DNA from 2 places in the Streptomyces sp. NPDC020958 genome. Region 2 is predicted to be linked to the other one. Evidence: predicted binding sites of a transcription regulator. Region 2 holds the regulator's gene; the other holds the start of a gene.

Region 1 (14,651 bases), on a different contig from region 2:
CGGTGGCGGCGTTGAAGCCGTGGCCCTTCTCGAGCTCGGCGACCTTGGAGGTGATGACGTAACCCTCGAGGCCGGCGTTCTCGGCGATCCAGCGCAGCGGCTCGACAACGGCGCGGCGGACGACGGCCACACCGGTCGCCTCGTCACCCGTCTTGCCGAGGCCGTCCTCCAGCACCTTCGCGGCGTGGACGAGCGCGGAGCCACCACCGGAGACGATGCCCTCCTCGACCGCGGCGCGGGTCGCGGAGATGGCGTCCTCCAGACGGTGCTTCTTCTCCTTCAGCTCCACCTCGGTGGCGGCGCCGACCTTGATCACGCAGACGCCGCCGGCCAGCTTCGCGAGACGCTCCTGGAGCTTCTCACGGTCCCAGTCGGAGTCGGTGTTCTCGATCTCGGCCTTGATCTGGGCCACGCGGCCCTGGACGGCGGCGGAGTCGCCGGCGCCGTCGACGACCGTGGTGTCGTCCTTGGTGACGGTGACGCGGCGGGCGGAGCCGAGCACGTCCAGGCCGACCTGGTCGAGCTTGAGGCCGACCTCCTCGGAGATGACCGTGGCGCCGGTGAGGATCGCCAGGTCCTGCAGCATCGCCTTGCGGCGGTCACCGAAGCCGGGGGCCTTGACCGCGACCGCGTTGAAGGTGCCGCGGATCTTGTTCACCACGAGGGTGGACAGGGCCTCGCCGTCGACGTCCTCGGCGATGATCAGCAGCGGCTTCGAGGCGTTGGCCTGGATGACCTTCTCAAGCAGCGGCAGCAGGTCCGCGATGGAGGAGATCTTGCCCTGGTTGATGAGGATGTAGGGGTCCTCCAGGACCGCCTCCATGCGCTCCTGGTCCGTCACGAAGTACGGCGACAGGTAGCCCTTGTCGAAGGCCATGCCCTCGGTGAAGTCCAGCTCCAGACCGAAGGTGTTGGACTCCTCGACGGTGATGACACCGTCCTTGCCGACCTTGTCCATCGCCTCGGCGATGAGCTCGCCGACCTGCTGGTCCTGGGCGGACAGCGCGGCGACGGCGGCGATGTCGGACTTCTCGTCGATCGGGCGGGCCGACGCGAGCAGGTCCTCGGAGACGGCGGCGACGGCGGCGTCGATGCCCTTCTTCAGGGCGGCCGGGGAGGCACCGGCGGCGACGTTCTTCAGGCCCTCGCGGACCAGCGCCTGGGCCAGCACGGTGGCGGTGGTCGTACCGTCACCCGCGATGTCGTTGGTCTTGGTCGCCACCTCCTTCACCAGCTGCGCGCCGAGGTTCTCGTACGGGTCGTCGATCTCGACCTCGCGGGCGATCGTGACACCGTCGTTGGTGATGGTGGGGGCGCCGAACTTCTTGTCGATGACGACGTTGCGGCCCTTGGGGCCGATCGTCACCTTCACCGTGTCGGCAAGCTTGTTGACGCCGCGCTCAAGGGCGCGACGGGCGTCCTCGTCGAACTTCAGGATCTTCGCCATGGCAGCGGGAGCCCTCTCGGAATTCTCGGGTGAACAAGACTGCGCCCCGGGCGCCCGGCTTCTTAAAGGATCGCGGGAACCAGGGGCGCAGCTTCAAACGGATTCAAGCGGAGTGCTTGAGGTGGTAAGTCGCAGGCTTACTTCTCGATGATCGCGAGCACGTCGCGAGCCGAGAGGACGAGGTACTCGTCGCCGTTGTACTTCACCTCGGTGCCGCCGTACTTGCTGTAGAGCACGACGTCGCCGACCTTGACGTCGAGCGGCAGGCGCTCGCCGTTCTCGAACCGGCCCGGGCCCACGGCGAGGACGGCGCCCTCCTGGGGCTTCTCCTTCGCGGTGTCCGGGATGACCAGGCCGGAGGCCGTGGTCTGCTCGGCGTCGAGCGGCTGGACCACGATGCGGTCCTCAAGCGGCTTGATGGCAACCTTGGAGCTGGCGGTCGTCACGATCCGACCTCCCCCTTCGGAGATCTCACGGGGTTAACTGTCTGAGGTGGCGACCAGGTGGATCCGTCGTCGCGGGTGCCGGACCTGCCCGTCGCGTTGTTGGCACTCTCATCTGCCGAGTGCCAGAGCCGAGACTATGACCGCGATTAGCACTCGGTCAAGCGGAGTGCCAATTACGTCCGGCGCGGCGTCGAAAATTCGACGTCTCGCACCCTTCAGAGGTAGTCCTCCAGCCGCCCCACGGTCAGGCCGCTCGCCTGGACCCGGCGCAGCAGCCGGGCCGTGCGCTCCCTCAGGGTCGGCCCCATGGCCTCGTCCGGGCCCACCAGGACGATGTCGCCGGGACGCAGCTGCTTGTCCTTGCTCCGGTAGGTGATGCCGTCCGGGGTCATCGCCGCCCGCCACAGCACCACCGCCGTCACCCCGCAGTCGGCCGCCGCGCGCAGGGTGGTGCGGTCGTAGGTGCCGTAGGGCGGGCGGAAGAGGCGGGGGCGGATGCCGAAGCGGGACTTCAGCTTCTCCTGCTGGCCGCAGATCTCGGCGCGCTGGCCGGCGTAGGGCAGGCCGGGCATGGCGGGGTGGTCGAGGGTGTGGTTCTGGACGCTGGCGCCGACGGACTGGAGGCGGGCGAAGTGGCCGTAGCCGGGGCCGACCACGCTGTCCGTGAGGAACAGGCTGACCGGGAGGCGCAGTTCGCGGACCATGTCCACGAAACGGGGGTCCTTCTCGGCGCCGTCGTCGTAGGTGAGGAAGACGACCCGGTCGGCGGTGGCGACGTGGTCGACGACCGGGGGCAGGGCCGCCCGGAAGGAGAGCGGGTGGGACGGGGGGCGCGGGGCCGGGGAGAGCGGTGCGCTCAGGCCCCAGCGGCGGTACGGCTGGGCGCCGGCCGGGCCGTGCGGCCGTACCCGGTCGGCCGCTTTCATGCCCAGCCGTTCGATGGGGTCGACGGACGGCGCACAGGCCGCCAGGAGGAGGGCGGCGGTCAGCAACGCGGCCGTCGCCCCCGGTCGGCTCACAGGTAGTCCTCCAGGCGCGCCACCGCGTAGCCGTCACGGGTGACCTTGTTCAGAAAGCGGCGCATGTCGTCGACCATCGTGCCGTCCCAGTCGTCCCGGCCCCGGAAGTGGGTCAGCACGATGTCGCCGGGGTGCAGGCTGCGGTCCCACTCGCGGTACTCCCAGTGGTCGACGAACACCTCCTCGTCCCAGATCGGCGCGTACTTGATGCCGCAGGCCTTGGCGGCGCGCAGGGTGTCGCCGTTGTAGTTGCCGTAGGGCGGGCGGAAGACCGTCGGCGCCCTGCCGAACTGCTTCTTCATGATCGTCTGCATGCCGCAGATCTCGTGCTTCTGCTCGTCGTAGGACAGGCCGGGCAGGTAGGGGTGGGTCAGGGTGTGGTTGTTGAGGGTGTGCCCCTCGGCCTGCATGGTGCGGAAGAACCCGTAGTCGTCCTTGACCAGGTAGTTGCTGAGGAACGCCGAGTACGGGATCTTCAGCTCGCTCATCATCCGCAGGAAGTCCGGGTCCTTGTTCGCGCCGTCGTCGATGGTGAGGAAGACGACCTTCTGCCGGGTCGGGATCGTGGTGAAGACCGGCGGCAGGTCGTCCTCCACCTGGCCGTCCACCTCGAATCCGTCGCGAGCGGTGATCCTCGGCTTGCGCGTCGGCGGGGCCGGGGGCCGCAGCGGGACCGCGTCAAGGCCCCAGCGCCGGGCGGCGGCGACCAGGGCTGCGTGGGAGTCGGGGGCGGGGGCGGGGGCCGCCCGGTGGCCCTGCCGCCCGGCGGCGGGGCGGACGTCGGGGCTCTCCCCGGTCCCGGCGCAGCCGCACACGACGGCACCGGCGCAGAGGGCGAGTACGGAGAGCAGCACCGCGCTCCTCCGCCCCCCACCCCTCTTCGACCTATTTTTGTCATTTTGTACGACTGCTCGCATGGCGTCGGATCCTTCCAGGCCCCCGCCCGGAACCGGGGCAGACACCGCCGTCGGAGGCGAACCATCCACCGACTGGCCGACAATGACCCGGTGAACGACCTCCTCTCCCCCCTCCTCACCCCCGAGGGCCGCGCCCTCCTCGACGAGGTCCGCGGCACCGCGCCCGCCGACGAACTCGCGGTGGCCACCCGGTTGCGCCGCGGGCACCCGGCCGAGCTGGTGTCGGCGGCGCTCGCGCAGGCCCGGCTGCGGCAGCGGGCGGCGGCCAAGTTCGGGGAGGCGGACGCGGAGCGCATGTTCTTCACCCCGAACGGGGTCGAGCAGTCGACGCGGGCGAGTGTCGCGTCGTACCGGGCGGAGTGTTTCCGCGCCTCGGGCATCCGTTCCGTCGCCGACCTGTGCTGCGGGATCGGGGGCGACGCGATCGCCCTGGCGCGCGCCGGGATCCGGGTGCTCGCCGTGGACCGGGACCCGGTGACGGCGGCCACCGCCCGCGCCAACGCCGAGGCGCTCGGGCTCGCGGACCTGATCGAGGTGCGGGAGGCCGACGTCACGGAGGTGGACACGGCCGGCCACGACGCCGTCTTCGTCGACCCGGGCCGCCGCGGCGGCCGCGGCCGCGTCTTCGACCCGGAGGCCTACTCACCGCCGCTGTCCTGGGCGGTCGAGGCGGCCCGCGGGGCACCGCGAGCCGCGCTGAAGATCGCACCCGGCATTCCGCACGAGGCGATCCCCGCGGACGCGGAGGCCGAGTGGGTCTCCGACGGGGGCGACGTCAAGGAGGCCGTGCTGTGGTTCGGCGCGGGCGTGACCCCCGGAGCGCGCAGGGCGACGCTGCTGCCGACGGGAGCGGCCGTCTGGGCCTCCCCCGACACCATGCTGCCCGACCCCGAGGTCCGTCCCGTCGGCCGCTACCTGTACGAGCCCGACGGCGCCGTCATCCGTGCCCACCTGGTCGCCGAGGTCGCCGAGGAGCTGGACGGCGGCCTGGTCGACCCGACGATCGCGTACATCACGGCCGACGGCCTCCACGCCACCGCCTACGCGACGCCGTACGAGATCACCGATGTGCTGCCCTTCAACGTGAAGAAGCTGCGGGCCCTGCTGCGCGAGCGCGAGGTCGGGAACCTGACCGTGAAGAAGCGCGGGTCGGCCGTGGAGCCGGAGGAACTGCGCAGGAAGGTCAAGCCGCAGGGCCCCAACGCCGCGACCGTGTTCCTGACCCGGGTGGCGGGAGCCCCGACCATGCTCGTCGGCGCCCCCGCCCGCCCTGCCGCCGGAGCCGGGCCGTCCTGAGCGACGTCGGGTCAGGGAGCGCACTCCCTGGCCCGGGTCAGCAGCAGCTCGCGTTCGCGTTCGTTGTGGGCGAGGGCCGCCGCGTGCTCGAACTCCGTGCGGGCCTCGCTCGTGCGGCCGAGGCGGGCGAGCAGGTCGCCGCGCACGCTCGGCAGCAGGTGGTAGTCGCGGAGGGCGGGCTCGGCCGTCAGCGCGTCCACGATCGCGAGGGCCTGCTCCGGTCCCTGCGCCATCGACACGGCCACCGCCCGGTTCAGTTCGACGACCGGGGACGGGGACCGGGCGGCGAGCAGCCGGTACAGGGTGGCGATGGCCGGCCAGTCGGTCTCCTCGTAGCGGTACGCGTGCGCGTGGCAGGCCGCGACGGCCGCCTGCAGGGCGTACGGTCCGGGGGCGCCCGTCGCCGTGGCGTCCGCGCGGGCCAGGGCCCGGATGCCGCGCGCGATGAGCATGCGGTTCCAGCGGCGGCGGTTCTGGTCCCTGAGCAGGACCGGCGCGCCGTCGGGTCCGGTGCGCGCGGCGGCCCGGGAGGACTGGAACTCCAGGAGCGCGGTCAGGGCGTGCACCTCCGGCTCCTTCGGCATCAGGCCGGACAGCACGCGGGCCAGCCGCAGCGCGTCCTCGCACAGCGACGGGCGCAGCCAGTCGTCGCCCGCCGTGGCCGCGTACCCCTCGTTGTAGATCAGGTAGATGACGTCCAGGACCGAGCCGAGCCGGGCCTCGCGGTCGGGTCCGTACGGCACCTCGAAGGCGATGTTCCTCGTCGCCAGGGTGCGCTTGGCGCGGACGACGCGCTGGGCGACCGTCGGCTCGGGGACGAGGAAGGCGCGGGCGATCTCGGCCGTGCTCAGGCCGCCCAGCAGGCGCAGGGTGAGGGCGGTGCGGGCCTCGGGCGACAGCACCGGGTGGCAGGCGGTGAAGACCAGGCGGAGCAGGTCGTCGTCGATGTCGTCCGGGTCGGCGGGCTCCTCGGGCGGGACGGCCGTCTCCGTCCCGCGGCCGATCTCCGCGAGCTTGCGGGCGTAGTTCTCGCGGCGCCGGACCAGGTCGACGGCACGGTGGCGGGCGGTGGCCATGAGCCAGGCGCCCGGGTTGTCGGGCACGCCGTCCCGGGGCCACTGCTCCAGCGCGGCGACGAGCGCGTCCTGGGCCAGCTCCTCCGCGATGCCGACGTCCCGGACGATCCGGGCCACGCCCGCGATCACGCGGGGCGACTCCAGCCGGAAGACGGTCTCGATGGCGTGGCGGGCGTCGGCCTCGGCGGGGGGCTGTGTGCTCACAGCCCCCCATGCAACACCCTCCGCCGGACGGACGCCAGGACGGTCAGCCCTCGGCGATCTCCCGCACCTCGCAGGTCACCGTCCAGAACTCCTCGTGGACCTTCAGGAACCGCTTGGTCCACTCCAGGGCCTCGGCCTTGTCCTTGCACTGCATGATCGCGTAGCCGCCGACGACCTCCTTGGACTCGGTGAACGGCCCATCGGTGACGGAGATCTTCCCGCCCTCCCAGCGGACGCGGGTGCCGTCGGCGGTGGGCGTCAGCCCGGCGGTGTCCAGCATCACGCCGGCCTTGGTGATCTCCTCGATCAGCTCGCCCATCCGCTGCATCAGCTCCTGGCTGGGGCCCTCGGCGGGGGCGGAGTTCTCGTCGATCCGCACGAGCGACAGGTAACGGGGCATGGTGACTCCTCGGGGTCGGGCGACAGGGCGTTTCCCTGCCTCTCACCCTTGCGTCGAACGGCCGGCGCCCGGATCGACACGCCCACGGAAATTTCCCCGTGGATTTTTTTTCCGGCCCTGCCGGCCCCGCCGGCCCCGCCCGCCACGCCCGCCACGCCCGCCACGCCCGGGCCTTACCGCAACGACTCCCACAGCTCGCTCGCCGCGGGCTCCTTCGCGATCACCCGGTTGGGGTCGGAGGGCGCGGTCACCACGGGCATCATCACGGTCCTGACGTGCGCGGAGGTCAGCCCCTTCAGGCTCTGCCCGAGGCGCATCAGCTCGGTCAGCGAGTCCAGGCCGGTGTCGGTGGTGAGGGACGCGGTGACGGCGTCGGCGACCTCGTAGAGCCTGGCCGGGTCGCCGAGGAGGCTGATGGAGGCCATCTGGTCGAGGAGGGCCTTGACCAGTTTCTGCTGGAGGCCTATCCGGCCGAGGTCGCTGCCGTCGCCTATGCCGTGCCGGGTGCGGGCGAGCGCCAGGGCCGTCGTGCCGTCGAGGTGGTGGGTGCCCTTCTTCAGGTGCAGGTGACTGTCGTCGTCGTCGATGTCCTGGTCGGTGGTGACGGTGACCCCGCCGATCGCGTCCACCAGCTTCGCGAAGCCCGAGAAGTCGATCTCCAGGTAGTGGTCCATCCGGACACCGGTGATCGACTCGACCGTCTTGACCGCGCACACCGCCCCGCCCACCGAGTAGGCGCTGTTGAACATCGAGTCGTGGGCGACGGCCGTCGAGCCGCCGGAGGACAGCGGGCAGGAGGGACGGGTGACCAGGGTGTCGCGCGGGATGCTGACGACGGTGGCCGAGGTCCGGCCGGCGTCGATGTGCACCACCATCGCGGTGTCGGAGCGGGCGCCCGAGCTGCTGCCCCCGCCGAGCTTCTCGTTCTCCTTGCCGCTGCGCGAGTCCGAGCCCAGCACCAGGATGTTCACCGATCCGGTGGGCAGCGGTGACGCGGCGCCGGACGCGGCGGCCGTCGGTGTGGTGACCGCCTTCGCCGGCCGGTCGTCCCCCAGCGCGCTGTTGATGTCGACGCTCTTGATGTTGTCGTTGAGGTGCACGTAGACCCACCCCGCGGCCGCGATGCCGAGCGTCATGACGCCCGCCAGGGTAAGACCGACGATCTTCAGTGTTCTCGACCGCCGGTCCACCCGTCTGACCGCGTCGCCCTGCTCCTCGTGTCCCGTCACAAGGCAGGAACGTAGGTCCGAATTATTAGGGGAGTGTTAGTGGAAGCGCGGTGAAGAGGTTTTCTTCGCAAAATCTCACGCTTCTCAGTCCCTGCTCACCCAAGGGTCACCGTGGGCACGGGATTGCTGCCGCTCCAGGACGCGTTGAACCCGAAGGTCACCGAACTCCCGTCCGCGACGGTCCCGTTGTAGGGGGCGTTCGCACAGGACACGGCCGCCCCCGACTGGGTGCAGGTGGCGTTCCAGGCCTGCGTGATCTGCTGTCCGGCGCCGAAGGTCCAGTTCACCTTCCAGGACGACAGCGAGGCACCCGAGCAGGAGACGGTCACCTGGCCCGTAAACCCGTTGTTCCACTGGCTGCCGACGCTGTAGGCGGCGGTGCAGGCACCCGTCGGCGGCGGTGTGGTCGTGGTCCCGCCGAGCGCCTCCGCGATGCCGTAGTACGCAGGTTTCGGCGCATAGTTGGCGTCGTACGGAGTCGCCGCCCCGTACCCGGGGAAGGTGCTGTCCACCCAGGAGTCGGAGTCGGCGAAGCCCCACACGGTGACGTTGACGCAGCGGCTCACGGCCACGCACGCGGCCACCACCGACGTGAAGTCGGCCTTCTGCTGGGCGAGTTTTGTGCTGTCCGCGGGCAGTGTCATCCGGACGTCGAGTTCGGTGATCGCCACGTCGACGCCCAGGTCGGCGAAGCGCTGGATGTTCTGCTGGAGCGTGGCCGGCACCTGGCCGAGGATCAGGTGCGCCTGCAGGCCCACCCCGTCGATCGGGACGCCCGCCGCCTTCAGTGACCTGACCAGGTTGTACAGGGCGGTGCTCTTCGCGTTGACGCCCTCGACGTTGTAGTCGTTGATGTACAGCTTGGCGGCCGGGTCGGCCGCGTGCGCCCAGGTCAGGGCGTTGGCGATGTAGCCGGAGCCGAGGCCGTTGTACCAGATCGAGGACCGGTAGCTGCCGTCCTCGTTGAAGGGCTCGTTGACGACGTCCCAGGCGGCGATCTTCCCCTTGTAGCGGCCGACCTCGGTGCTGATGTGGTTCTGCAGCAGGCTGCCGAGCTGGGCGGAGGTCCAGGTGCCGTTCGTCAGCCAGCCGGGGTTCTGGCTGTGCCAGACCAGGGTGTGGCCGCGCACCTGCTGGTGGTGGGCCTGGGCGAAGGCGACGATCTGGTCCGCCTCGGTCCAGTTGAAGGTGCCCTGGGCGGGCTCGACCGTCTCCCACTTCATGGCGTTGCCCGGGGTCAGCGAGCTGAACTGGCTGCCGGCGAGGTCCCCGTAGGTACCGGTGAGCTTGGAGCCGGTGACCGCGGTGCCGATCAGCCTGCCCTTGGCGGCCGCGAGGTCGCGCAGCGGGGTGTCGGCGGCGTGCGCCGCGGGCGCCGTGAACAGCAGGGCGGCGCCGGTGACGAGTGCCGCCAGGGAGAAGCCTGTTCTCAGAGATCTCATCCAGAAGCCTCCGAAAGTTTCGGTCGTGCAACCGATTGGCTTCGGAGGAGTGTGGGGGCGCTCGCACCACCCGTCAATACGTCACCTTCCGGCCAGGGGCGCCTCAGCCGGACGCCGGCGGCGCCGTACTGGACCGCACCACCAGGCTGGTCGCCAGCTCCACCCGGGTCGCGGTCGTGGCGTCCTGCGCGCGTCCCATCTCCAGCACCAGCCGCGCCGCCGCCTCGGCCATCTCGGTCAGCGGCTGCCGTACGGTCGTCAGCGGCGGCCCCACCCAGCGGGCCACCGGCAGATCGTCGAACCCGACGATGCTCACGTCCTCCGGGATGCGCAGCCCCAGCTCGCGCGCGGCCTCGTACAGCCCGAGCGCCTGGAGGTCGTTGCCGGTGAAGACCGCGGTGGGCCGGTCGGGCATCCGCAGCAGCTCCAGGCCGAGCCGGTAACCGGCGTCGTGGTGGAAGTCGCCGGCCTTGACCAGCCCCTGGTCCACGGGGAGCCCGGCGGTCTCCAGCGCGGCCCGGTACCCGTCCACCCGGGCAATGCTGCACATCATCCGGGACGGTCCGCTGATCGCGCCGATGCGCCGGTGCCCCAGCTCGACGAGGTGCCGGGTGGCGGCCAGGCCGCCCTGCCAGTTGGTGGCCCCGATGGACGGCACGTCCGGCCCGGGGTCCCCGGCCGGGTCCATCACCACGAACGGGATGGACCGGCTCAGCAGCAGCGCCCGCTGCGACTCGTCCAGCCCCGACAGCACCAGCACCACCCCGTGCGGCCGGCGCGCCGCCACCTGGTCCGCCCAGGTCCGCCCGGGGGTGAGCCGGCCGGCGGACTCGGACAGGACGACGCTCAGGCCCGCGTCCCGGGCCACGTTCTCCACCCCGCGGATGACCTCCATCGCCCAGGCGCTCTCCAGCTCGTGGAAGACCAGGTCGATCAGCGGGGAACGGGAGGCCTCGGCGCGGCGCCGCCGGTAGCCGTAGGCGCGCAGCAGTTCCTCGACCCGGGTACGGGTCGCCGGGGCGACGTCGGCGCGCCCGTTGAGGACCTTCGAAACAGTCGGAGCGGACACGCCGGCCTCGCGGGCGATTTCGGCGAGCGTCGCCGTCTGCGTTTCTGCGGGCTTCGAAGGCGTCATGCCCGCGATCGTATCCCCACGCTCCCCCTTGACGAAGACCTGAGCACGCCATAGGTTCCCGGAACATTCGGTGTGTGGTACGAAACATTCGCAGCAGCGTTCCAGCAGGAGCCCGCAGAAAGCGAAGACGGGAGTTTCATGACCACCGCTCCATGGCGAGACCCCGAACTGCCCGCCGCCACCCGCGTCGACGACCTGCTCTCCCGGATGACCCTGGAGGAGAAGACCGCCCAGCTCTACGGCGTGTGGGTGGGCGCCGCCACGGACGGCGACGGAGTCGCCCCGCTGCAACGCGAGATGACCGCCGACTACGACTGGGAGGAGCTGATCACGCTCGGCCTCGGCCAGCTGACCCGTTCCTTCGGCACCGCCCCGGTGGCCCCGGCGCTGGGCGCGCGAGCACTGGCCCGCGCCCAGCGCCGGATCACCGCGGCCGGCCGGTTCGGCATTCCGGCGATCGCCCACGAGGAGTGCCTGGCGGGGTTCACGGCCTGGCAGGCGACGGCGTACCCGGTCCCGCTCGCCTGGGGCGCCTCCTTCGACCCGGCGCTCACCGAGGAACTGGGCCGGCACATCGGCCACGACCTCCGCTCGGTCGGGGTCCACCAGGGTCTGGCCCCCGTCCTGGACGTGGTGCGTGATCCGCGCTGGGGCCGGGTCGAGGAGACGATCGGCGAGGACCCCTACCTGGTGGGCACGATCGGCGCGGCCTACGTGCGGGGCCTGGAGTCGGCCGGGATCGTCGCCACCCTCAAGCACTTCGCCGGTTACGCCTCCTCCGCGGGCGCCCGCAACCTGGCGCCGGTCCGCGCCGGGGTCCGGGAGTTCGCGGACATCACCCTCCCTCCGTTCGAGATGGCGCTGCGCGAGGGCGGGGCCCGCTCGGTGATGGCCGCGTACAACGACACGGACGGTGTCCCGGCCTCCGCGGACCCCCGTCTGCTGACCGACGTCCTGCGCACCGAATGGGGTTTCGAGGGCACGGTGGTCGCCGACTACTTCGGCATCGGCTTCCTGCAGACGCTGCACCGGGTGGCGGGCTCCGAGGCGGAGGCGGCGCACCTGGCGCTCGCGGCGGGCATCGACGTCGAACTGCCGACGCTGAAGTGCTACGGCCGCCCTCTGGTGGCCGCGGTTCGGGAAGGCACCGTCCCGGAGTCCCTGGTCGACCGGGCGGCCCGTCGGGTGCTGCTCCAGAAGTGCGAGCTGGGCCTGCTGGACGAGGGCTGGGAGCCCGCGCAGGAGGGTCCGGTCGACCTCGACTCGACGGCCAACCGCGCCCTGGCCCGCCGGCTCGCCGAGGAGTCGGTGGTCCTGCTGGACAACCCCGACGGGGCGCTCCCCCTCGCCCCCGGCACCCGCGTCGCGGTGGTGGGCCCGCGGGCCGCGGACGCGCTCGCCATGCTCGGCTGCTACTCCTTCCCGTCCCACGTCCTCACCCACCGTCCCGAGGTGGATTCGGGCCTCTCCATCCCCACGGTCCTCGACTCCCTGCGCACCGAACTCCCGGACGCGAAGGTGACGTTCGCCGAGGGCTGCGACGTCTCGGACCCGGACACCTCGGGTTTCGAGGAGGCGGTGGCCCGCGCCTCGGAGGCGGACGTGTGCGTGGCGGTCCTGGGCGACCGGGCGGGCCTGTTCGGACGGGGCACCTCCGGCGAGGGCTGCGACGTCACGGACCTCGCGCTGCCGGGCGTCCAGGGCGGTCTGCTGGACGCGCTGGTCGCCACCGGGGTGCCGGTGGTCCTGGTCCTGCTCACCGGGCGCCCGTACGCGCTGGGCCGCTGGCACGGCCGGCTGGGCGCGACGGTGCAGGCGTTCTTCCCCGGGGAGGAGGGCGGCCCGGCGGTGGCGGGCGTGCTGTCGGGCCGCGTCAACCCCTCGGGGAGGCTGCCGGTGAGCGTTCCGAGGGTGCCCGGCGGTCAGCCCTGGACCTATCTCCAGCCGCCGCTGGGCCTGGCGGGCGAGGTCAGCAACCTGGACCCGACCCCGCTGTACCCCTTCGGACACGGCCGCTCGTACACGGCGTTCGCCTGGGACCTCATCTCGCCGGACACGGCCGAGATCACCACGGACGGCACCCACGACGTCATCCTGACGGTCCGCAACACGGGCGAGCGGGCGGGCACGGAGGTCGTCCAGCTGTACCTGCACGACCCGGTGGCCTCGGTGACCCGCCCGGACGTGCGGCTGATCGGCTACCAGCGGGTCGAGCTGGCCCCCGGGGCGTCCCGGCGGGTCACCTTCCGGTTCCACGCGGACCTGTCGGCGTTCACCGCCCGGGAGGGGGCGCGGGTGGTGGAGCCGGGGGAGCTGGAGCTGCGGGTGGCGGCGTCGAGCGCGGAGGTGCGGGCCGCGGTGCGGCTCCGGCTGACCGGCCCGGTGCGGCGGCCGGGGCCGGACCGGATGCTGCGCTGCGCGACGGAGGTGGTGTGACCGCGGGGCCGCCGGTCAACGGCCGCCGTCGTCGACCGACTCGAAACGCCAGCGGTGGACCGGGCGGGCGACCAGGTCGCCGGGCGGGTCGGGGAGTTCGGGCAGATCGGCGTCGTACTCCCCGTCCCACCAGGTGATGACCAGCACCCGGTCCTGCGGCGCCCGGAACGTCTCGCGGCGCAGGGGGGCCGGGGCGAGCCGCTGTGTCCGCGCCCACGCGAGCAGGTCGTCGCCCCTGCCCTGCGCGGCCCGCGCCTCCCACATCGACGCGACCGTCACGAGTAGAGGTTCTCCTTGCTGACCTCGTGCACGTGGTCGTGGTTGCCGGGCACGTGCGGGTCCGTCACCGGCAGGGAGCTGTCCGCGGAGAGGTCCCAGCTCGACGCCGTCCGGTTGCGAGCGACCATCTCCGCGCCCAGGGCGGCCACCATCGCGCCGTTGTCCGTGCACAGCTTCGGGCGGGGGACGCGCAGCCGGATGCCGGCCGCCTCGCAGCGCTCCTGGGCGAGGGCGCGCAGCCGGGAGTTGGCGGCCACCCCGCCGCCGATCATCAGGTGGTCGACGCCCTCGTCCCGGCAGGCGCGGACGGCCTTGCGGGTCAGGACGTCGACGACGGCCTCCTGGAAGGACGCGGACACGTCACGGACCGGGACCTCCTCGCCCGCCGCCCGCTTCGCCTCGATCCAGCGGGCCACCGCCGTCTTGAGACCGGAGAAGGAGAAGTCGTACGCCGGGTCGCGGGGGCCGGTCAGGCCGCGCGGGAAGGCGATCGCCTCCGGGTCGCCCTCCTTCGCGTAGCGGTCGATGACCGGGCCGCCGGGGAAGCCCAGGTCCAGCACCCGGGCGATCTTGTCGAAGGCCTCGCCGGCCGCGTCGTCGATGGTCGCGCCGAGCGGCCGTACGTCGGAGGTGATGTCCGAGGACAGCAGCAGGGAGGAGTGGCCGCCGGAGACCAGCAGGGCCATCGTGGGCTCGGGCAGCGGGCCGTGTTCGAGCTGGTCGACGCAGATGTGGGAGGCGAGGTGGTTCACCCCGTACAGCGGTTTGCCCAGCGCGTAGGCGTACGCCTTCGCCGCCGAGACGCCGACCAGCAGCGCACCGGCCAGGCCGGGGCCGGCCGTGACCGCGATGCCGTCCAGGTCCCGGGCGCTCACGCCCGCTTCCTTCAGGGCCCGCTGGATCGTCGGGACCATCGCCTCCAGGTGCGCGCGGGAGGCGACCTCGGGGACGACCCCGCCGAAGCGGGCGTGCTCGTCCACGGACGAGGCGACGGCGTCGGCCAGCAGGGTGGTGCCCCGGACGATGCCGACGCCGGTCTCGTCGCAGGAGGTCTCGATCCCCAGGACCAGGGGTTCGTCAGCCATTGATCTCGGTTCCTTGTTCGGAGGTGGATCCGTCGGCGGAGCCACTGTCGGGTTTCGTCGTCAGCCGCATCACCAGGGCGTCCACGTTCCCCGGCTGGTAGTAGCCGCGGCGGAACCCGATGGGCTCGAAGCCGAACCGTTCGTAGAGCTTCTGGGCGCGGAGGTTGTCGATCCGGCACTCGAGCATGACCTCGGCGCACTCGAAGGCGGTCGCGGCCCGCAGCAGCTCGGTGAGCAGCT
Region 2 (14,651 bases):
GCGTAGGGTCGCTCTGCGTGGAAGATGCGGGGAAACAGACAGGCCGAGGCCTCTTACGCACAGCCCGGCCGCGGCTTACTCTGATCCCTGCTCGTTAGTTACTCGCGAGTTAAACAACCAGCGCCAGCCCCACCGTGAGCAAACCCAGCCGCACTGAGCCAGCCGCACCGTCGCGGGTCCCGGAGGATGTCGTGAGCGACACACAGACACTGATCGAGAACCGACCGCCGTCCGTGGCGGCCCTCTTCCTTGATCGGGTGGCGGCCACACCGGACGCCGAGGCCTACCGCTACCCGGTACCCGCGGCCTCCGGCCAGGGCCCCGACGACTGGAAGTCGCTCAGCTGGGCGCAGGCCGCCGAACGCGTCTACGCCATCGCGGCCGGTCTCATCGAACTGGGCATCCAGCCCGAGCAGCGGGTCGCGCTCGCCTCCTCCACCCGCGTCGAGTGGATCCTCGCCGACCTCGGCATCCTGTGCGCCGGCGCCGCCACCACGACCGTCTATCCGCAGACCAACGCCGAGGAGTCGGCGTTCATCCTCTCCGACTCCGGGAGCCGGGTGCTGATCGCGGAGGACGCGGCGCAGCTCGCCAAGGCCGTCGAGAAGCGCGCCGAGCTGCCCGAGCTCACGCAGGTCGTCGTCATCGACCCGGCCGGCGTCGAGACCGGTGACTGGGTGATCACCCTGCCCGAACTGGAGGCGCGCGGCGCCGAGTACCTGCAGACGCACCCCGAGCTGATCAAGGAGCGGGTCGGCGCGATCACCAAGGACCAGCTGGCCACGCTCATCTACACCTCCGGCACCACCGGCCGCCCCAAGGGTGTGCGGCTGCCGCAGGACAACTGGTCGTACATGGCGAAGGCGATCGCCGCGACCGGGCTGATCGGCAGCGAGGACGTGCAGTACCTGTGGCTGCCGCTCGCCCACGTCTTCGGCAAGGTGCTCACCTCCGGGCAGATCGAGGTCGGTCACGTCACCGCCGTCGACGGCCGCGTCGACAAGATCATCGAGAATCTCCCGGTCGTGCAGCCGACGTACATGGCTGCCGTGCCCCGCATCTTCGAGAAGGTCTACAACGGCGTCGCGGCGAAGGCCCGCGCCGGTGGTGCGGCCAAGTACAAGATCTTCCAGTGGGCGGCCGAGGTCGCCCGCGAGTACGCCAAGGTCACCCAGGACAACTTCCGCCGCACCGGCGCCGCGACCGCGCCCTTCGGCCTGGCCGCCAAGCACAAGGTCGCCGACGGCCTGGTCTACTCCAAGCTGCGCGAGGCGTTCGGCGGACGGCTGCGGGCCTGTGTCTCCGGTTCCGCCGCGCTCGCGCCCGAGATCGGCTACTTCTTCGCCGGCGCCGGCGTGCACATCCTGGAGGGCTACGGCCTCACGGAGTCCTCGGCGGCGTCCTTCGTCAACCCCGGCGAGGCCTACCGCACCGGCACGGTCGGCAAGCCGCTGCCCGGCTGCGAGGTGCGGATCGCCGACGACGGCGAGATCCTGCTGCGCGGCCCCGGCATCATGCAGGGCTACCACGGGCTGCCCGAGAAGACCGCCGAGGTCCTGGAGAGCGACGGCTGGTTCCACACCGGTGACATCGGTGAGCTGTCGCCCGACGGCTATCTGCGGATCACCGACCGCAAGAAGGACCTCATCAAAACGTCCGGCGGCAAGTACATCGCGCCTGCCGAGGTCGAGGGACAGTTCAAGGCGGTCTGCCCCTACGTCTCCAACATCCTGGTGCACGGCGCCGACCGGAACTTCTGCACCGCGCTGATCGCCCTCGACGAGGCCGCGATCCTTGAATGGGCGAAGGAAAACGGCCTGGACGGCAAGCCCTATGCCGAGGTCGTGGCCGCGCCGGTCACCGTCGAGATGGTCGACGGATACGTCAGGCAGCTCAACGAAGGTCTCCAGAAGTGGCAGACCATCAAGAAGTTCCGGCTGCTTCCGCGGGATCTCGATGTGGAACACGGGGAGATCACGCCGAGTCTGAAGCTGAAGAGGCCGGTCGTGGAGCGGGAGTACAAGCACCTCATCGACGAGATGTACGCAGGGACCCGGGAGGCCTAGGCCCTGGGGTTTCGTGGGCGGACCCTGGTCCGAAGGGAAGGGGCGCGTGGGGAGCGGTCGTGCGGTTCCCCCCCGCGCCCCTCCGCGTCCTTTGCATCCGCGTCAGTGCGATCTGGTCCCGCTCAACAGTCGCCGAAGTTTCCCGGCTTCTTCTCTCAGCACCGCTACATCGACGGGTTCCTCGGACAACCGGGCCTCCATGACCGCCAGCCGCCTGCTCAACTCGCCGAAATCGGCCTGTTCCCGCGCCAGCAGTGCCTCCAGTTGCTGGTTCTTGCGGTGCAGTTCCAGGAAGACGTTCACCTTCGCCCGCAGCACCCACGGGTCGAACGGCTTCGTCAGGTAGTCCGCCGCGCCCGTCGCATAGCCGCGGAACGCGTACCCCGCCTCCTCCTCCGCTCCCGTCAGGAAGATGATCGGGACGTCCTTCGTCCGGTCGAGGCGTTTGATGTTCGCGGCTGTCTCGAAGCCGTCCATGCCCGGCATGTGGATGTCGAGCAGGATCACGGCGAAACGACGGAGCAGAAGAGCGTTCATCGCCTCCTCGCCGGACCGCGCCCGGACCATCGGCTCGTTCAACGAGCCGAGGACGGCTTCCAGCGCGGTCAGGTTGTCCTCCATGTCGTCGACCAGGAGGATGCCGGCCCGCTCGTCAGCGATCATTGCTCCGTCCGTTCGGTCGTCGGCCGCCCTGTCGCCTCCCGTGCCGTCGGGGCGTTCGTCCGGGCGGTCAGGGCCTGCCGGCTCCCGCCTCACGCGCCGCGTTTCGGTGCCGAGGCGGGCGCCGGGCCGTGAGTGCCCCGCGCGGCGGTCGGCGCGGGGAGCGGAGGGCGCGGTGGTGATGCTCGGAGTTGTTCCGGTTTCTGTCCGTCTTCGAGCACACGCGTAGCACTGTTCTCACTCATGGCGGCCCACTTCGGTAACTCGGTGCTTATGGGCGCAGTCAGTCTGTCACTCTGTCCGCATCCGTCGGGATGTATTCGTCCGAACTGCTCGGGGAGCTGGACATGGGGGCCATACCCACGCAACGGGAGACCGTCTCCCGGGTCCGCGAGGCGCCTGCGCGCGACGAGGCGCCCGCCGCCGAGGAAGCGCACGACAGCGCGGTCCCGCGCGCGCAAAGGTGCGCGACCCTGCCCGGAAGCCCCCTCGCGCCCGGTTCCGCCCGCGCACTGGTGCGCGCCTCCCTGGACGAGTGGAGCGACTGCGGACTGCTCGGCCGGGAACAGCAGCGGGTCGCCGAGGACGCCATGGTCGTCGTCAGTGAACTCGTCACCAACGCCGTGGTGCACGCGGGCACCGACGTCGAGATCGACTGGTGGCTGGAGCAGTCCGTCCTCGACGCGCGTGACCCGCGCGAACGCAGCGAAGAGATCGCGTTCGTCGTCGAGGTGACCGATCACCATCCCTCCCGGGCGCCCCGCGACCACCCGGGCGAGACACCGTACGAGACGCCGGAGTACGGGCGCGGGCTGCGGCTGGTCGCCACGCTCGCCGAGTCCTGGGGGGTGACGTACCGCACCGGTGCGAAGTCCGTGTGGGCGCGGCTGACCGGCCGCGGCGGCACCCTGCCCGACGAGCAGGAGCTGAGGGTCGCCGAGATCCTCGCCCCCGAGCCCCCCGCGCCCCCCGCGCCCCCCGAGCCGTCGGCCGCGCCCGACCGGAGCTGCCCGCACCGCCCGGAGCGGGACCGCGACTGGCTGAACCGGGGTGCCCTGACCTTCCTCGCGGAGGCCTCCGACCTGCTCGCCGGGCAGCTCGACGAGAACCTGGTGGCCGCCCTCACCGGCCAGCTGATCGTGCCCAGGCTCGCCGACTGGTGCGCGGTGTGGCTGGAGGACGAGGCGACCGTACGCGGCGGCTGGAACGACCCGACCGGCGCCGGCGGGCCGCGGCTGGCCCGTGTCTGGCACGGCAGCGAGAACCGCATCGAGGAGCTGCGCCGGGCCCTGGAGAAGGACCCGCCGGGCGTCACGGAGGGCCTGCGGGCGGGGCCCGAGCCCTACCCCTGGCCAGGCGCGGCGCTCGGCCCGCGGGACGCCCACGGCGCGGCGCTCGCCTACCGGCTGATCGCGGGCGGGCGGCCGCTCGGCACGCTCGTCATCGGACGCTCGGGACCGGACGGCTTCCCCGACGAGATCACCGGTCTGGTCGAGGACTTCGGCCGCCGGGTCGCCCTGGCCATCGGCGCGGCCCGCCAGTACGCCCGGCAGGCCACCATCAGCGCCGTCCTGCAGCGGGGGCTGCTGCCCGGTGCGGTCGCCGAGATCCCGGGCGTCGCCAGTGCGCTCGTCTACGAGCCCTGCGACAAGGGCGGCCCCAGCGGCGACTTCTACGACCTCTTCCCGGCGAGTGACGGCCGCTGGTGCTTCGCCGTGGGCGACGTCCAGGGCAAGGGTCCCGAGGCGGCCGTCGTCATCGGCCTGGCGCGGCCCTGGCTGCGTCTGCTCGCCCGCGAGGGCTACCGGGTCGCCGACGTCCTGGACCGGCTCAACCAGCTGCTCCTCGACGACGCCACCGAGGCCGCCGACGCCGCCGCGCGGGCCCTGGTCGCCGCCGGTGGCCACCTGCCGCCCGGCGACGGCCCGCAGACCCGGTTCCTGTCGCTGCTGTACGGCGAACTGATCCCTCTCGAAGGCGGCGGGGTGCGCTGCACCCTGGCCTCCGCCGGGCATCCGCTGCCGCTGCTGCTCGGCCCCGACGGCCGGGTGCGTACCGCCGCCCGGCCGCAGACGCTGCTCGGCGTCGTCGAGGACGAGACCTACACCAGCGAGACGATCGAGCTCGCGCCGGGCGACAGCCTGCTGTGCGTGACGGACGGGGTCACGGAGCGCCGCTCCGGTTCCCGGCAGTTCGACGACGGGGACGGGCTCGCCCGGGCGCTGGCCGGCTGCGCGGGGCTGAGCGCCGAGCTGATCGCCGAGCGGATCAGGCGGCTCGTCCACGAGTTCGGTGGCGGCCAGCCCGAGGACGACCTGGCGCTGCTGGTGCTCCAGGCGGAGTGACGGCGCGGTGACCGGCACCGTACGGGGACGCGTGCGTGCGCGGGCATCCGTACGCGGCGAGTGCGGGACAGCGCGCGTGCGCGGGCATCCGCACGCGGTGAGTACGGGACAATGGGGGACATGCCTTCCGTACTTCCCGACGGCGAGCCGGTCCCGGACGACGGCGCGCTCCCGGCGGCCGCGCTGGCCGGCGCCGCCGCCCGCCCCCTCGGGTTCTACCTGCACGTCCCCTACTGCGCGACCCGCTGCGGCTACTGCGACTTCAACACCTACACGGCGACCGAGCTGCGCGGCACCGGTGGGGTGCTCGCCTCCCGCGACAACTACGCGGACACGGTGGCCGACGAGGTCAGGCTGGCCAGGAAGGTCCTGGGGGACGACCCGCGGGAGGTGCGGACCGTGTTCGTCGGGGGCGGTACGCCGACGTTGCTGGCCGCCGGTGATCTGGTGCGGATGCTGGACGCGATCCGGGACGAGTTCGGGCTCGCTGCGGACGCGGAGGTCACCACGGAGGCGAACCCGGAGTCCGTCGACCCGGCGTATCTGGCGGCCCTGCGGGAGGGCGGCTTCAACCGGATCTCCTTCGGCATGCAGAGCGCGCGGCAGCACGTCCTGCGGGTGCTGGACCGTACGCACACGCCCGGCCGCCCCGAGGCGTGCGTGGCCGAGGCCCGGGCGGCCGGGTTCGAGCACGTCAACCTGGATCTGATCTACGGCACGCCCGGTGAGTCCGACGACGACTGGCGGGCCTCCCTGGACGCGGCGATCGGGGCCGGCCCGGACCATGTGTCGGCGTACGCGCTGATCGTCGAGGAGGGCACGCAGCTGGCGCGGCGGATCCGCCGGGGCGAGGTGCCGATGACCGACGACGACGTGCACGCCGATCGGTACCTGATCGCCGAGTCGGTGCTGTCCGGGGCGGGTTTCGACTGGTACGAGGTGTCCAACTGGGCGACCTCGGAGGCGGGCCGCTGCCTGCACAACGAGCTGTACTGGCGGGGCGCCGACTGGTGGGGTGCCGGGCCGGGCGCGCACTCGCACGTGGGCGGGGTGCGCTGGTGGAACGTCAAGCACCCGGGGGCGTACGCGGCGGCGCTGGCGTCGGGTCGGTCGCCGGGCGCCGGACGCGAGGTCCTGTCGGACGAGGACCGGCGGGTGGAGCGGATCCTGCTGGAGCTGCGGCTGCGGGAAGGGGTGCCGCTGGGGCTGCTCAAGGAGGAGGGGCTGAAGGCCGCGCGGCGGGCGCTGGGGGAGGGCTTGCTGGCGGACGGCCCCTTCGAGGAGGGGCGGGCCGTGCTGACGTTGCGGGGGCGGCTGCTGGCGGATGCGGTGGTGCGGGACCTGGTGGACTGAGGGGTCACCCCCGCGACAGCGGGGAGCACGACCTGCTCGGCCGTGCGGACGAACTGATCGGCGGACCACCTCCGCGTGGGCGGAGAGCCGTCCACCGGTTCCGGTGGATCAACGGCTCGGCGGACGTCAGGGCACGGTCACGTGGTCGATGAGACGCTCGACACATCCCAGCAGTTCCGGCTCCAGGTCCTTGTAGGAGTTCACGCGCGCGAGGATCGCCTGCCACACCGCGCCCGTGTTGTCCGAGGGCCAGCCCAGCGCCCGGCACACGCCTGTCTTCCAGTCCTGGCCGTGCGGGACGCGGGGCCAGGCGTCGATCCCCAGGGACGCCGGTTTCACCGCCTCCCAGATGTCGATGTAGGGGTGGCCGACCACCAGGGCGTGGTCCCCGGTCACCGACTGGGCGATGTGCCACTCCTTCGTGCCCGGCACCAGGTGGTCCACGAGCACGCCCAGCCGGGCGTCCGGGCCCGGTGCGAACTCGGCCACGATCGACGGCAGGTCGTCGACGCCTCCCAGGTACTCCACGACCACGCCCTCGATGCGCAGGTCGTCGCCCCACACCTTCTCGACGAGTTCCGCGTCGTGGCGGCCTTCCACGTAGATGCGGCCCGCGCGGGCGACACGCGCGCGTGCGCCGGGGACCGCGACCGAGCCGGAGGCGGTACGGGTGGGGCGGGCCGGACCCGCGGAGGCGGGCCGTACGAGGGTGACCACCCGGCCCTCCAGGAGGAAGCCGCGCGGCTCCAGCGGGAAGACGCGGTGCTTGCCGAAGCGGTCCTCCAGGGTGACCGTGCCCGCCTCGCAGCGGATCACCGCGCCGCAGAAGCCCGTGCCGGGTTCCTCCACCACCAGGCCGGGTTCGGCGGCCACCTCGGGCACCGGCTTCGGCTTCTTCCACGGCGGGGTCAGGTCGGCGGAGTACTGGCGCATTCGGATGACGATAGGAGAAGCGGGTGGGGTGTGCCTACGACACGCCGAAACGCGCCGCCAGGGCGTCGCGCTGGGCCCGTACGAACGCCGCGTCGACCACCGCTCCGTGACCGGGGACGTACCGGGCGCGGTCACCGCCGAGGGCCAGCAGCCGGTCCAGGGCGGCGGGCCACCGCGACGGTACGGCGTCGGGGCCGGCCTGCGGGTCGCCGGACTCCTCCACCAGGTCGCCGCAGAACACCACCTCGGGGTCGCCGGGGACGAGGACCACGAGGTCGTGGGCGGTGTGGCCGGGACCCACGTTGGCGAGCAGGACCTGGCGGCCGCCGCCGAGGTCGAGGGTCCACTCGCCGGAGACCAGGTGGCGGGGGACGGGGAGGGCGTCCGCCGCCTCCTCGGCCTCCGGGGCCGGCAGGCCGTTGCCTACCGCGTCCAGGCGCAGCCCGTCACGGTCGTGGGCGAGGACGGTCTGCGCGCCCACCGCCGCGTACAGGTCCGTGCCCGCGAACGCCGCCGCCCCGAGGACGTGATCGAAGTGGGCGTGGGTGAGCGCGAGATGGGTCACACGGTGGTCGGCGAGCGCCTGCGCCTGGGTGCGCAACCGGGCGCCCTCCGCGAGGCTCGACCCGGCGTCCACCATGAGGGCCGTGCCCGCCCCGAGGACCAGCCCCGCCGTGCAGTCCCAGCCGGGCAGCCGGCACCGGCCGACCCCGTCGGCCAGGCGCTCCCAGCCCAGCTCTTCCCAAGTCACCGTCATACCGCGACGCTAGCCGCAGAACGCGGCGGGTCCGTACCGTCCCCGTACCGACCTTGCCCAGTCGGTACCCGACGGCCGTACACTGGGCCGGGGACGCTGGCACTCGGGCTCGCAGAGTGCCAGACGAAAGACCCGAAAGGCCGCGGGGACGACTTTCTGGAGGTGTGGCGCGAAGATGCTGAGTGAACGCAGGCTCCAGGTGTTGCGCGCCATCGTCCAGGACTACGTCGGCACCGAGGAGCCGGTGGGTTCGAAGGCGCTGACCGAACGGCACAACCTCGGTGTCTCGCCGGCGACCGTCCGCAACGACATGGCCGCCCTGGAGGACGAGGGGTACATCGCCCAGCCGCACACCAGCGCGGGGCGGATCCCCACCGACAAGGGCTACCGGCTGTTCGTCGACAAGCTGGCCGGTGTCAAGCCGATGACCGCGCCCGAGCGGCGGGCCATCCAGAGCTTCCTCGACGGCGCCGTCGACCTCGACGACGTCGTGGCCCGCACGGTCCGGCTGCTGGCCCAGCTGACGCGGCAGGTGGCCGTGGTGCAGTACCCCTCGCTGACGCGGTCGACGGTGCGGCACGTGGAACTGCTCGCGCTCGCCCCCGCGCGGCTGATGCTGGTGCTGATCACCGACACCGGGCGGGTCGAGCAGCGGTTGGTCGACTGTCCGGCGCCGTTCGGGGAGGCGTCCCTGGCGGATCTGCGGGCGCGGCTGAACAGCCGGGTCGCGGGCCGCCGGTTCTCGGACGTGCCCCGGCTGGTGGAGGACCTGCCGGACGCCTTCGAGGCCGAGGACCGCGGTACGGTCTCGGCGGTGCTCTCCACCCTGCTGGAGACGCTCGTCGAGGAGAACGAGGAGCGGCTGGTGATCGGCGGTACCGCCAATCTCACCCGCTTCGGGCATGACTTTCCCCTCATGATCCGGCCCGTCCTGGAGGCTCTGGAGGAGCATGTCGTGCTCCTCAAACTCATGGGCGAGGCGGGGGATTCGGGCATGACCGTGCGCATCGGTCACGAGAACGCCCACGAGGGACTCAACTCCACGTCCGTGGTGTCGGTCGGTTACGGTTCGGGCGGCGAGGCACTCGCCAAGCTCGGCGTGGTCGGACCGACCCGCATGGATTACCCGGGAACGATGGGAGCGGTACGAGCGGTGGCACGGTACGTCGGACAGATCCTGGCGGAGTCGTAAGTGGCCACGGACTACTACGCCGTTCTCGGCGTGCGCCGCGACGCGTCGCAGGAAGAGATCAAGAAGGCCTTCCGTCGGCTCGCGCGCGAGCTGCACCCGGACGTCAACCCGGATCCGAAGACCCAGGAGCGGTTCAAGGAGATCAACGCCGCCTACGAGGTGCTCTCCGACCCGCAGAAGAAGCAGGTCTACGACCTCGGCGGGGACCCGCTGTCGCAGAGCGGCGGCGGGGGCGCGGGCGGCTTCGGCGCCGGCGGGTTCGGGAACTTCTCGGACATCATGGACGCCTTCTTCGGTACGGCGTCGCAGCGGGGGCCGAGGTCGCGGACGCGGCGCGGCCAGGACGCGATGATCCGGATCGAGGTCGAGCTCGACGAGGCGGCCTTCGGCACGACCAAGGACATCCAGGTCGACACGGCGGTCGTCTGCAACACCTGCAACGGTGAGGGCGCGGCGCCGGGCACCACCGCCCAGACGTGTGACATGTGCCGGGGCCGCGGTGAGGTCTCGCAGGTGACGCGGTCGTTCCTGGGTCAGGTCATGACCTCGCGGCCGTGTCCGCAGTGCCAGGGCTTCGGGACGGTCGTGCCGACGCCGTGCCCCGAGTGCGCCGGTGACGGACGGGTGCGGTCGCGGCGGACGCTGACCGTGAAGATCCCGGCGGGTGTCGACAACGGCACGCGGATCCAGCTCGCCGGTGAGGGCGAGGTCGGCCCCGGCGGCGGTCCCGCCGGTGACCTGTACGTCGAGATCCACGAGCTGCCGCACTCCACGTTCCAGCGGCGCGGCGACGACCTGCACTGCACGGTGACCATCCCGATGACGGCGGCTTCCCTCGGTACGAAGGTGCCGCTGGAGACGCTGGACGGGATGGAGGAGGTCGACATCCGGCCGGGCACCCAGTCGGGGCAGTCGATCCCGCTGCACGGGCGCGGGGTCACGCACCTGCGGGGCGGCGGCCGGGGCGACCTGATCGTCCACGTGGAGGTGACGACTCCCACCAAGCTCGACCCGGAGCAGGAGAGGCTGCTGCGGGAGCTGGCGAAGCTGCGCGGGGAGGAACGGCCGACGGGGCAGTTCCAGCCCGGGCAGCAGGGACTGTTCAGCCGGCTGAAGGACGCGTTCAACGGGCGCTGACGGGCCGCGGCATTCCCCTGGCATGTGCCAGGGTGGCGGCACATTCCTGGCATGTGCCAAAGCGGCGGCCGATTCGGTCTTGTCCGGAGGACGTGACAACATGCCGTCATGTCCTCCGCGCTGACCGATCTCTGCCGCTTTCCGATCGTGCAGGCCCCCATGGCGGGCGGGGCCTCGGGTCCGCAGCTCGCCGCCGCCGTGTCCGAGGCGGGCGGACTGGGGTTCCTGGCCGCCGGGTACAAGACCGCCGACGGGATGTACCAGGAGATCAAGCAACTGCGGGGACTGACCGGCCGCCCCTTCGGCGTGAACCTCTTCGTGCCGCAGCCGGAGTACGCGGAGTCCGGGGCCGTGGACCTCTACGCGCACCAGCTGGCCGGTGAGGCCGCCTGGTACCGGACCGAGCTCGGTGACCCGGACAGCGGCCGGGACGACGGGTACGACGCGAAACTCGCCGTCCTCCTCGACAACCCGGTGGCCGTGGCCTCCTTCCACTTCGGCGTGCCGAGCCGGGAGGCCCTGGACTCACTGCGCCGGGCCGGCACCTTCACCCTGGTCACCGCGACCACGGCCGAGGAGGCCCTCGCCGTCGAGCGGGCCGGCGCGGACGCGGTGATCGCGCAGGGTGTCGAGGCCGGTGGTCACCAGGGCACCCACCGGGACGTCCCCGAGAACGACGGCTCCGGGATCGGGCTGCTCGCGCTGGTCGCCCAGATCCGGGACACCGTGAGCCTGCCCGTGGTCGCCGCGGGCGGGATCATGCGCGGCAGCCAGATCGCGGCCGTGCTCGCGGCGGGCGCGAGCGCCGCCCAGCTGGGCACGGCCTTCCTGGCCACCCCCGAGTCCGGCGCCCCCGACGTGCACAAGCGGGCGCTGACCGACCCGCTGTTCACGCGCACCGAGCTGACCCGGGCGTTCTCCGGGCGGCCCGCCCGCGGCCTGGTCAACCGTTTCCTGCGTGAGCACGGCCCGTACGCGCCCGCCGCCTACCCGGAGGTCCACCACCTCACCGCCCCGCTGCGCAAGGCCGCCGCCCGGGCCGGGGACGCGCAGGGCATGGCGCTGTGGGCGGGGCAGGGCCACCGGCTGGCCCGGGAGCTGCCGGCCGGTCGGCTCGTGGAGACCCTCGCCGAGGAACTCGCGGCCGCGTCGACAGCGTTGTCGACCAAGGAGGAGGGGCGATGACAGCGCCCGTGTTCGTCGTCGAGCGGTTCCCCGCGGACTCCGCGGAGGGCGGCGGCCAGTACGTCCTGGACGGCCCCGAGGGGCGGCACGCGGTCTCCGTGAAGCGGCTGGAGGCCGGCGAGGAGGTCGTGCTCACCGACGGCGCCGGACGCCACGCCGTCTGCGAGGTGGTCGCCGCCGAGGGCAAGGACCGGCTCGTGGTGCGCCTGGGCGCGGTGACCGAGGAACCCGCGCCCGCGCCCCGGATCACCGTGGTGCAGGCGCTGCCCAAGGGCGACCGCGGGGAGGTCGCCGTGGAGACCATGACCGAGGTCGGCGTGGACGCGATCGTGCCCTGGCAGGCCGCCCGGTGCATCACCCAGTGGAAGGGCGACCGGGGGCTCAGGTCGCTCGCCAAGTGGCGGGCGACCGCCCGCGAAGCCGGCAAGCAGTCCCGCCGGGTGCGCTTCCCCGAGGTCGCGGACACGGCGACCACCAAGCAGGTCGCGGCGCTGCTCGCGGGCGCCGCCCTCGCCGCCGTGCTCCACTCCGACTTCGAGCACGACAGTGCGCCGCTCGCCACCGCCGAACTGCCCGCCGTGGGCGAGATCGTGCTGGTCGTCGGGCCTGAAGGGGGCGTGGCCCGGGACGAGTTGGCGCTGTTCGAGGAGGCGGGTGCGCGGGCGTACACCCTGGGGCCTACGGTGATGCGTACGTCGACCGCCGGCACCGCGGCCGCGGCCCTGTTGCTGGGCCGCACCGGCCGGTGGTCCTGACCCGTACGACAGCCGCACCGCACCCGCACCACCTCCTGGGGGAACGCGCCGTGGAACTCGCCCAAGTCCGGCTCCTGGTCACCGACTTCGCCGCCTGCTACCGCTTCTACTCCGACGTGCTCGGGCTGAAGCCGCAGTCGGGGGCGAGCGAGGGGCCGTACGAGAAGTTCAGTCCGCACGCCGGGTCCGCGGGGATCGCCCTGCAGGACCGGGCGATGATGGCCGAGACACTGGGCGAACTGGGGGACGCGGCGACCGGGCACCGTTCGCTGGTGGTGCTGCGCGTCGACGACCTCGACGCCTACTGCGAGCAGATCACCTCACGCGGTGCGGTCCTGGTGCACGGGCCGGCGCCGATGACGCAGCGGATGCGGGTCGCCCACCTGAAGGACCCGGAGGGGAACCTGGTGGAGCTCCAGGAGTGGCTGCTGCTGCGCACCTGAAGGGTGACGGTCCCGAACAGGTGAGTGGCCGTAAGCCCCCTACCGCCAGGGCCGGGACGGTGGCAGGCTGCCCTCCATGGGGGCATTGAGGCGGATTTGGCGCCGGCCGCGCGGCAGCAGGGCGGCGGCCGTGGCGGGGCTCGCGGTGGTCGCCGCCGGCGTCCTGGCGGGCTGCCGGCCGAGCGACCTGAACACCGCGACCGTCGCGTACACCACCGACCAGACGGCCACCGCCGAGCTGAAACGGCAGCACGTCGACGTCAGTTGGCTCACCTGCACCGGCAGCTACGGCACGGCGGGCACGTCCGGCGCCTCCGGCTCGTCGGCGAGGACGCCCTCGGCGACCGAGGCCACCGTGGTCTCCGTCGACTGCAAGGGCAGGACCAAGGACGGGCGGGCGATCACCGTCACCGGCCGGGTCACCAAGGCGGTCAGCGGTGCCTGTGTGCGCGGCGACCTCGTCGCGAAGGTCGGCGGCAAGGAGTGGTTCCGGGTGAACGGCCTCGGAAACTGCGACGCCACCCCCGGCCCCGCGTACAGCACGTACCGGCCCCCCACCTACGGGCAGCGGCCCGGCCCCACCGTGACCGTGACGAGGACGATCTGGTGCCAGGGCGACCCCACGTGCTGGCCCGTGCAGGGCAAGTGATCGAAATCGGCCCCGGCGGGCGGGCCCGGGTGCATAGGCTGAGCGGGTGACTCAGGGTGCAGCGACGGGACCGCGGTCCTACCTCCGATTTCCCCACGTCCACGGCGAACTGGTCGCCTTCACCGCCGAGGACGACGTGTGGCTCGCGCCCCTCGACGGCGGCCGGGCCTGGCGGGTCAGCGCCGACAACATGCCGGTGGCCCTGCCGCGCATCTCGCCCGACGGCACCACGGTCGCCTGGACGTCCACCCGCGACGGTGCCCCCGAGATCCACGTCGCTCCGGTCGACGGCGGCCCCTCGACCCGCCTGACGCACTGGGGGAGTTCCCGTACCCAGGTGCGCGGCTGGACCGGCGACGGACGGGTCCTCGCGATCACCACCTACGGTCAGTCCAGCCTCCGGCGCAGCTGGGCCCACGCGGTCCCGCTCGACGGCGGACCGTCCACCGTCCTTCCGTACGGCCCGGTCGGGCACGTGGCCCACGGGCCCGCCACCGTGCTGCTGTCCGCGCCGATGGGCCGCGAGGCGGCCTGGTGGAAGCGGTACCGGGGCGGTACGGCCGGGAAGCTGTGGATCGACCGGGAGGGCGACGGCGAGTTCGTCCGGCTGCACGCCGAACTCGACGGGAACCTGGAGTGCCCCGAATGGGTCGGCGACCGGATCGCGTTCCTCTCCGACCACGAGGGCACCGGGGCGCTGTACTCCTCCCTGGCCGACGGCTCCGACCTGCGCCGGCACACTTTCCTCGACGGCTTCTACGCCCGGCACGCGGCGAGCGACGGCACCCGGGTCGTCTACGCCTCGGCCGGTGAACTCTGGCTCCTGGACGACCTGGAGGGCGCCGAGCCGCGCCCGCTGGACGTCCGGCTCGGCGGGCAGCGGGTGGACCGGCAGCCGTACCCGCTCGACGCGGCCCGCTGGTTCGGTTCCGCCTCGCCCGACCACACCGGGCGCGGCAGCGCCGTCCTGGTGCGCGGCGGCGTGCACTGGGTGACCCACCGGTCCGGTCCGGCGCGCGCCCTCGCCGCCCGGCCCGGGGTGCGGGCCCGGCTGCCCGTCACCTTCCGCGTGGACGCGGAGGAATGGGTGGTGTGGGTGACGGACGCCGAGGGCGAGGACGCCCTGGAGTTCGCGCCCGCCACCGGTCCGGCCCCCGGCTCCACCCCGCGCCGGCT

The links. Region 2 encodes HrcA, which represses chaperone genes, less so after heat shock. Its sites were predicted from a motif close to TTNGCACTCNGNNNNNCNGAGTGCNAA; they were not measured.
Region 1: groES (co-chaperone GroES) is a predicted target of HrcA. The motif match lies at 2,040-2,066, and genes of this name have one in related genera.

The regions. Positions count from the first base shown of each region.
Region 1 is NZ_JBVHFU010000008.1:209,755-224,405, reverse strand. Features, by position in the region: gene groL (chaperonin GroEL) at 1-1,447, opposite strand, end outside; gene groES (co-chaperone GroES) at 1,585-1,893, opposite strand; gene ACZ3KP_RS24145 (polysaccharide deacetylase family protein) at 2,109-2,912, opposite strand; gene ACZ3KP_RS24140 (polysaccharide deacetylase family protein) at 2,909-3,829, opposite strand; gene ACZ3KP_RS24135 (THUMP-like domain-containing protein) at 3,920-5,125, shown strand; gene ACZ3KP_RS24130 (RNA polymerase sigma factor) at 5,137-6,405, opposite strand; gene ACZ3KP_RS24125 (YciI family protein) at 6,449-6,805, opposite strand; gene ACZ3KP_RS24120 (LCP family protein) at 6,979-8,034, opposite strand; gene ACZ3KP_RS24115 (endo-1,4-beta-xylanase) at 8,130-9,476, opposite strand; gene ACZ3KP_RS24110 (LacI family DNA-binding transcriptional regulator) at 9,580-10,611, opposite strand; gene ACZ3KP_RS24105 (beta-xylosidase/alpha-l-arabinosidase) at 10,750-13,047, shown strand; gene ACZ3KP_RS24100 (hypothetical protein) at 13,063-13,326, opposite strand; gene tsaD (tRNA (adenosine(37)-N6)-threonylcarbamoyltransferase complex transferase subunit TsaD) at 13,323-14,411, opposite strand; gene rimI (ribosomal protein S18-alanine N-acetyltransferase) at 14,404-14,651, opposite strand, start outside.
Region 2 is NZ_JBVHFU010000009.1:155,831-170,481, forward strand. Features, by position in the region: gene ACZ3KP_RS25285 (AMP-dependent synthetase/ligase) at 192-2,066, shown strand; gene ACZ3KP_RS25290 (response regulator) at 2,169-2,729, opposite strand; gene ACZ3KP_RS25295 (SpoIIE family protein phosphatase) at 3,074-5,071, shown strand; gene hemW (radical SAM family heme chaperone HemW) at 5,192-6,424, shown strand; gene ACZ3KP_RS25305 (DUF3097 domain-containing protein) at 6,551-7,357, opposite strand; gene ACZ3KP_RS25310 (MBL fold metallo-hydrolase) at 7,392-8,114, opposite strand; gene hrcA (heat-inducible transcriptional repressor HrcA) at 8,290-9,306, shown strand; gene dnaJ (molecular chaperone DnaJ) at 9,307-10,443, shown strand; gene ACZ3KP_RS25325 (nitronate monooxygenase) at 10,552-11,628, shown strand; gene ACZ3KP_RS25330 (16S rRNA (uracil(1498)-N(3))-methyltransferase) at 11,625-12,383, shown strand; gene ACZ3KP_RS25335 (VOC family protein) at 12,434-12,826, shown strand; gene ACZ3KP_RS25340 (hypothetical protein) at 12,903-13,475, shown strand; gene ACZ3KP_RS25345 (S41 family peptidase) at 13,522-14,651, shown strand, end outside.